DNA from 3 places in the Mesorhizobium sp. M0778 genome. Region 3 is predicted to be linked to each of the others. Evidence: predicted binding sites of a transcription regulator. Region 3 holds the regulator's gene; each other region holds the start of a gene.
What was found. Region 3 encodes PhoB, which activates phosphate uptake and scavenging genes when phosphate is short. Its sites were predicted from a motif close to TGTCATNNANCTGTCAT; they were not measured.
Positions count from the first base shown of each region.

Region 1 (2,269 bases), 280 kb from region 3:
CTTTTGGTCGAGCACCGCTTGCAGCTTGTTTACCTGCGCGGAGGAGACCGATGCTGCCGCCTGCGCCGTGTCCAGCGTAGCGTCGGTGCCGACCCCGCGCTTCTGCAGCTCAAGAGCGCGCATCAGCGTCGTCTGGTCGGATGTGGCTTGCGCCTTCGACGCCACGAGGTCGGCCCGCTCGACGGCATCGTCGAGCTGCAGCAGCACGGCGTTGGCGGCGACCTTCTGATTGGCATGAAACTGGATGTCCTTGACGATACCCGCGGTTTCGACGGTCAGGTCGACGCCGCGCACGGCACTGACAGTACCGATCGCCTCGACGCCGGGCGTCCAGGACATCGGTTTGACGATGACCGTCGACACGGTCGCGGCCGGCGGCTTCATGGTGGCGAAAAACTGTTTGATCGCATTGTCGCGGAACAGGTTGAAGCCGACGATGCCGCCGCACACCAGCACGAGCAGAATGAAGGCGATGATGAAGCGCTTGATCACGAACAGTCCCCTCGGCCATGGCCCAGCATAACGGTCGGATGACCGGAACACATACCTGTGACTGGTCCCAATTTCAAATGACGGCAATCTTACTGTACCGTCTGGACGGTCTTGTCAATTCCGCTTAAGCTAATGAATGGGGAACGATTGATGAAGGCCCGCAGAACAAATTCGCGCGAGAAGATCCTCGCCGCCGCCGCCGACGTGGCGCGCGAGACGGGTCCCGGCAGCCTGTCGCTGGATGCGGTCGCCAGCCGTGCCGGCGTGTCGAAGGGTGGTCTTCTCTACAATTTCCCGACCAAGGCGAAATTGATGCAGGCGCTGGTGGAGGATTATCTCAGCGCGTTCCAACAGGCGCTTGAGGCCGCCCGCACCAACGGCGTCAGCGGTGAGAGCCCGCTTGCGGCCTATATCAGGCTTTCGGCCGAGCATGCCGAGGAGTCGAAACCGTCGGCGACCTGGATATTTTCGGCGATTGCCGAGGATCCCGATTTCCTGACGCCGATAAAATCGTTCAGGCGGCAAGTGTTCGAGCGGCTGAAGCAGGAGACGCCGAATCTCAAGGCGCTGCTGGTCTGCTATCTCGCTATCGAAGGGCTTCGCAGCATGAACCTGTTCGGTTCGGACATTCTCTCCGCCGACGAGCGCCGGTTGCTGATATCGACCCTGCTGGAGATCGCGGAATAGATCAGGAACCACCGTCCAGCACTATCTGCTCCAATCTCAAAGTGCTCTGCCGTCACACAGGCTTCATTGTGCCGACATAGCGTCCTCCCATTCTTTGCTGCAACGCAAGAGGAGTGGGGTATGGTCGATATTGTTTCCAGCGAAGCAGGAATTCCAAGGCCGGAGCATCCGCTCGACCGGCCAAACAGCACCGGCAAATGGTTTCTGCCGGCCTTTGCCGTCATCATCCTGGGCGGCCTTGCCTATGTCGGCTACGCGCTCAGCCAGGACCTGACCAGCACCGTCGCGGTGCCGTGGATTCTGCTTGGCCTGGCGCTGCTGATCGCGCTCGGCTTCGAATTCGTCAACGGTTTTCACGACACCGCCAATGCGGTGGCAACGGTGATCTACACCCATTCCATGCCGGCCGAGCTTGCAGTGATGTGGTCCGGCTTTTTCAACTTCCTCGGCGTGCTCACCGCCAGCGGGGCGGTCGCCTTCGGCATCATTTCGCTGCTGCCGGTCGAACTGATCCTTCAGGTCGGATCAAGCTCCGGGCTGGCCATGGTCTTTGCGCTGCTGGTCGCAGCGATCATGTGGAACCTCGGAACCTGGTATCTCGGCCTGCCTGCCTCGAGCTCGCACACGCTGATCGGTTCGATCATCGGCGTCGGCCTCGCCAACCAGTTCACGGCGCCGGCCGGTTCCATCACCAGCGGCATCGACTGGTCGCAGGCGAGCAATGTCGGCCTGTCGCTTCTGATCTCGCCGCTGGTCGGGTTTTGCCTGGCTGGGCTGCTGCTTCTGGTGATGAAGCTGCTGGTCAGGAACCGCGAGCTTTACGAGGCGCCGAAGTCGAGCGCTCCGCCGCCGCTGTGGATCCGGGCGCTGCTCATCTTCACCTGCACCGGCGTCAGCTTTGCCCACGGCTCCAATGACGGGCAAAAGGGCATGGGCCTCATCATGCTCATCCTGATCGGCGTGGTGCCGACCGCCTTCGCGCTCAACCGCACACCGGACGTGAACTATCTCGAAGCTTACAAGTCCGCAGCGACGCAGGTCGAAACGGTACTCGGCAAATACGTCAAGCCCGGCGTCGCCGTGACCGACG
Region 1 is NZ_JAMYPA010000001.1:254,479-256,747, reverse strand. It holds gene NKI22_RS01325 (efflux RND transporter periplasmic adaptor subunit) at 1-492, opposite strand, end outside; gene NKI22_RS01320 (TetR/AcrR family transcriptional regulator) at 643-1,179, shown strand; gene NKI22_RS01315 (inorganic phosphate transporter) at 1,300-2,269, shown strand, end outside.
Region 1: NKI22_RS01315 (inorganic phosphate transporter) is a predicted target of PhoB. The motif match lies at 1,230-1,246, and genes of this name have one in related genera.

Region 2 (2,269 bases), on a different contig from region 3:
CACCGTAACATTGGAGACCAGCGGCACGGCCGGTGCACTCTTCGTCACGGCGGCCAGTGCCTCCCGCATGATCTCGGCCGCCGGCTTCATCAATGCCGAATGGAAGGGCGCCGAAACCTGCAGCATGAGCGCCCGCTTGGCGCCCTTCTCCGTGCATAGCTTCGCCGCCAGTTCGACCGCCGACCTGGCGCCGGAGATTACCAGCTGGCCGCCGCCATTATCATTGGCGATCTGGCAAACCAAGGCTTGCGCGGGATCTTTGGCCGCGCCTTGGGCAGCCTCTGCGCAGGCGGCTTCGACGTCGGCTTGTTCCAGCCCGATGATCGCCGCCATGGCGCCCTCGCCGGCCGGTACCGCCGCCTGCATGGCGTTACCCCGGATGCGCAACAGTCGGGCGGCGTCGGCGACCGAAACGAAACCGGCGGCCGCAAGTGCCGAATATTCGCCAAGCGAGTGGCCGGCGACATAGGTGACCTTGCCTTTCAGGGAGAAGCCGCGCGCCTCCAACGCCCGGATTGCGGCAAGCGACACCGCCATCAGCGCCGGCTGGGCATTGGCGGTCAGCGTCAGCGTCTCTTCCGGGCCTTCCCAGATAAGCTTCGATAGATTTTCGCCGAGCGCATCATCGACTTCCTCGAAGATCCGCCGCGATTCAACAAAGGTATCGGCAAGGTCCTTGCCCATGCCGACAGCCTGGCTGCCCTGCCCCGGAAAGGTGAATGCGATGGCCATCGGCGGCTCCCAGCTGCTGGTTCTCGTTGCCTGTGACGCAAGGCGTGCGGCCAAGTCAAGTCCAACCTTGACCGCGCAACGTCGGCCGAGTGCCTGTTTCGGCAGGCTTTTTGGCGATCACTCATGATGAAAACCGCTCACGATTTGTTTGCTGGCTCTTCTTATTTCCGCCACAGGCGCTAGCTTTGCGTGACAGTTCGATGACAGTCGAGTGACGCTTTTGTTGCGGGCCGGGGAACTATCGCAGTGGCAAAGACCAAGAAGAGCGCAGCCGAGGCCGCGCCACAGTTTCTCGAAGGCGATCCGGCCACCGGCTATCTGCCAGGGCGCAAATGGCCTGTCATCCGCTATGGCTTCATCAGCCTGTTGGCCGCGGCCATCCTGGTGTTCGCTATCGAATTGATCGTGCGCGGCAACTTTGCCGGCACCATCGACTTCTTTCTGCAGCCCTTCAAACCCGGCTGGACCACAATCATCATTTTTGCGTTGATCCTCATAGGGCTCGACGCCGTGCTCGGCCGCAGCCATCAGAGCCTGATGATCCTCGCGCCGCTGACGTTGTCGCTGGCGTTCGTCGGCCACCAGAAGTCGCTCTATCTCGGCGATCCGCTCTATCCGACCGATTTCCTCTATTCCCGGCAGATCGTGGCGCTGATGCCGCTCCTGGTACGCGATCGCCCGGGAACCGCCATTGCCCTGGCGATCGGCATCGTCGGCGGGCTGTCGCTTCTCGTCTATGGCTGGCGGCTATGGCGCCGCCGCGTTCCGGCGCTCAGCCACAAGGGCCGCCTTGCCCGGCTGACGCTGACAGTGCCGCTGATCGCCTTCTTCGTCTCCATCATGGACTATGCCACTTTCTCATGGACGCGCGACCGGCTGCAGATCATCCCGATCATGTGGGACCAGAAGGAAAACTATGCCTCGAATGGTTTTGCGCTCGCATTCGCGCTGAACGTCCCGATGGCCCATGTCTCGGCGCCGCCCGGCTATTCCGGCAAGGCGATCGAAGCGATCGGCAAACCGCAGGTGACGGTCTCGGTACCCGCCGAGAAGCCCGACATCATCGTCGTCATGAGCGAATCCTTCTGGGATCCGACCAAGCTGCCCGGCGTCACCATCACGCCCGACCCTATCCCCAATGTGCGGGCACTGCGCACGGGCTACATGTTCTCGCCCGAATTCGGCGGCATGACGGCCAACATCGAGTTCGAGGCCCTGACCGGCTTTTCCAACGCCTTCCTGCCGGCGGGCAGTATTCCTTACCAGCAATATGTGCGGACACCGACCCCGTCACTGGCGACCTTCCTGAAAAGTCAGGGCTATCGGGCACGCGCCATCCACCCCGGCACCAACTGGTTCTGGAACCGGGGAGCCGTCTATGCCGATTTCGGCTTCAACGACTTCAAGTCCGAGGAGACGTTGCCGCCCATGCAAAAACGCGGACCGCTCGCGTCGGACGCGGCGATGACCGACGAGATCATCCACGAGGCCGATACCAGCGCCGAGCCGGTGTTCTTTTTCGCCGTCAGCCTGCAGA
Region 2 is NZ_JAMYPA010000007.1:22,073-24,341, forward strand. It holds gene fabD (ACP S-malonyltransferase) at 1-732, opposite strand, end outside; gene NKI22_RS11965 (LTA synthase family protein) at 979-2,269, shown strand, end outside.
Region 2: NKI22_RS11965 (LTA synthase family protein) is a predicted target of PhoB. The motif match lies at 922-938, and genes of this name have one in related genera.

Region 3 (2,269 bases):
TTCTTTCGACGAGGATCTCGAGCAGATCAGCAAGCTGATCCGCGACATGGCCGACCTCGCCGGTTCGATGGTCGGCGGGGCGACCAAGGCCCTGTTGAATTCTGACAACGTGCTGGCGCAACGCGTCGTTTCCGACGATGCCATCATGGATGCGCGTCAACGCGAACTGGACGACCGCGCCATCACCCTGATCGCCAAGCGCCAGCCGATGGCCCACGATCTGCGCCATGTCGTCGGGGCGATCCGCATGGCCGGCGATCTCGAACGCATCGGCGACCTTGCCAAGAATATCGCCAAGCGTGTGAGTGCGGTCGGCCTTAGCGTCACACCGCGCGACCTATCGCATTCCATCGATGCGATGGCGCAGCTGGTGCTCATCCAGGTGCAGGGCGTCATCGAGGAGTATGCTGCAGGCGATGCGGCCGCGTTGGCCAAGCTACGCGCCGCCGACGAGCGCATCGACGTCAAATATACGTCGGTGTTCCGCGAACTGTTGACCTACATGATGGAAGACCCGCGCAACATCACCGCTTGCACGCATCTGCTGTTCTGCGCCAAGAATCTGGAGCGGATCGGCGACCATGTCACCAACATCGCCGAAAATGCGTATTATGTGCTGACCGGCGAGCAATTGCCGGTCAATCGTCCGAAGCAAGACGAAACGACAATGTCCGCACCGGCGACATGATGGGGGTGCCCAGCCGATGATCGCACCACGCATAATGGTGGTGGAGGACGAGGAGCCGTTGGGTGTGCTGCTCCGCTACAATCTCGAATCCGAAGGCTACCAGGTCGAGGTGGTGACACGCGGCGACGAAGCCGAGATCCGTTTGCAGGAGAATGTGCCCGATCTTCTGGTGCTCGACTGGATGATACCAGCGGTTTCCGGCATCGAGCTCTGCCGCCGGTTGCGGGTGCGCCCCGAAACCGAACGGCTGCCGATCATCATGCTGACCGCGCGCGGCGAGGAGAGCGACCGGGTACGCGGTCTTTCGACCGGCGCCGACGACTATCTGGTCAAACCGTTTTCGACACCGGAATTCATGGCCAGGGTCAAGGCGCTGCTGCGCCGCGCCAAGCCGGAAGTGCTGTCCAGCGTGCTGAAGGTCGGCGACATCGTGCTCGATCGCGAATCGCACAGGGTGTATCGCAAGAAGACCGAGATCCGGCTCGGGCCGACCGAATTCCGGTTGCTCGAATTCATGATGCGGCATCCGGGCCGCGTCTTCTCGCGCAGCCAGTTACTCGATAATGTCTGGGGCGAGACGATCTATATCGACGAACGCACCGTCGACGTGCATGTCGGGCGGCTGCGCAAAGCCGTCAACAACGGCCGCATGCCTGATGTCATCCGCACCATCCGCGGTGCCGGCTACGCGATCAGGGAAGATTGACCCGCCCAGTCAGGCTACGTTCTTTCTGACGCCGGGCCTCATTTGCGCGCCCGGCGCGAAAATCTGCTGGTCGACGAAGCTTAACGCCCGCATTGCACAGCCTTCGCGGATCAGCGGCAATTCGTTCGGCTCGGTATCGAAGGAGATCGAGCCCGTATGCTGGCCGCCGGCGGTCTGGGCGATGGCCTTCCGCAAGGCCGGCTCGATCAGATCAAAGGCGGCGGCACTGGCGCCGACCATTGCGACCGGTGCCGGATCGATCAGCGCGAACAGCGAGCCGAGACCGAAACCCAGCGCTTCGCCGGCCTTGCGGTAGGCTTCGCGTTCCGGCCCGTCCTTCTCGCGCGCCCGAACCGCCAGCGCGCGCATGTCGGCGTCGCTGACGTCGGCGACCGGTTGGCTGTCTTCGCTCATCTGCGTGGCGTTGCGCCAGATGGCGTAATTGCCGGCATAGGCCTCGATGCAGCCGCGCCGCCCGCAACGGCAGAGCGCGCCGCCCGGACGATGGATCATGTGGCCAAACTCGCCGCCCGAGGAATGCGTGCCGGTGAACAGCTCGCCCTTCAACACCAGCCCCATGCCGATGCCGTGCGAAAGCAGGATGGCGATGAAGTCGTCGCGATAGCGATCCGGATCGCGCCAGCGCAAAGCCACCGCCATCATATTGCAGTCGTTCTCCACCGTGGCCGGGATGCCGAATTCATCTTCCAGCATGTCGGCAAAGGCGATGTCCGTCTGGGGCGTGATCGGCGACCACAGCATGGCGCGTGCAGGGGAGTCGGTAATTCCCTGAATCGCCAGGGCGATGCGGGCGACACTGCGGACGTCAAGATCTGGATCGTCCAGCCGGCGCCGGACGATGGCCATGCATTCGC
Region 3 is NZ_JAMYPA010000001.1:534,245-536,513, forward strand. It holds gene phoU (phosphate signaling complex protein PhoU) at 1-688, shown strand, start outside; gene phoB (phosphate regulon transcriptional regulator PhoB) at 705-1,394, shown strand; gene NKI22_RS02755 (ROK family protein) at 1,404-2,269, opposite strand, start outside.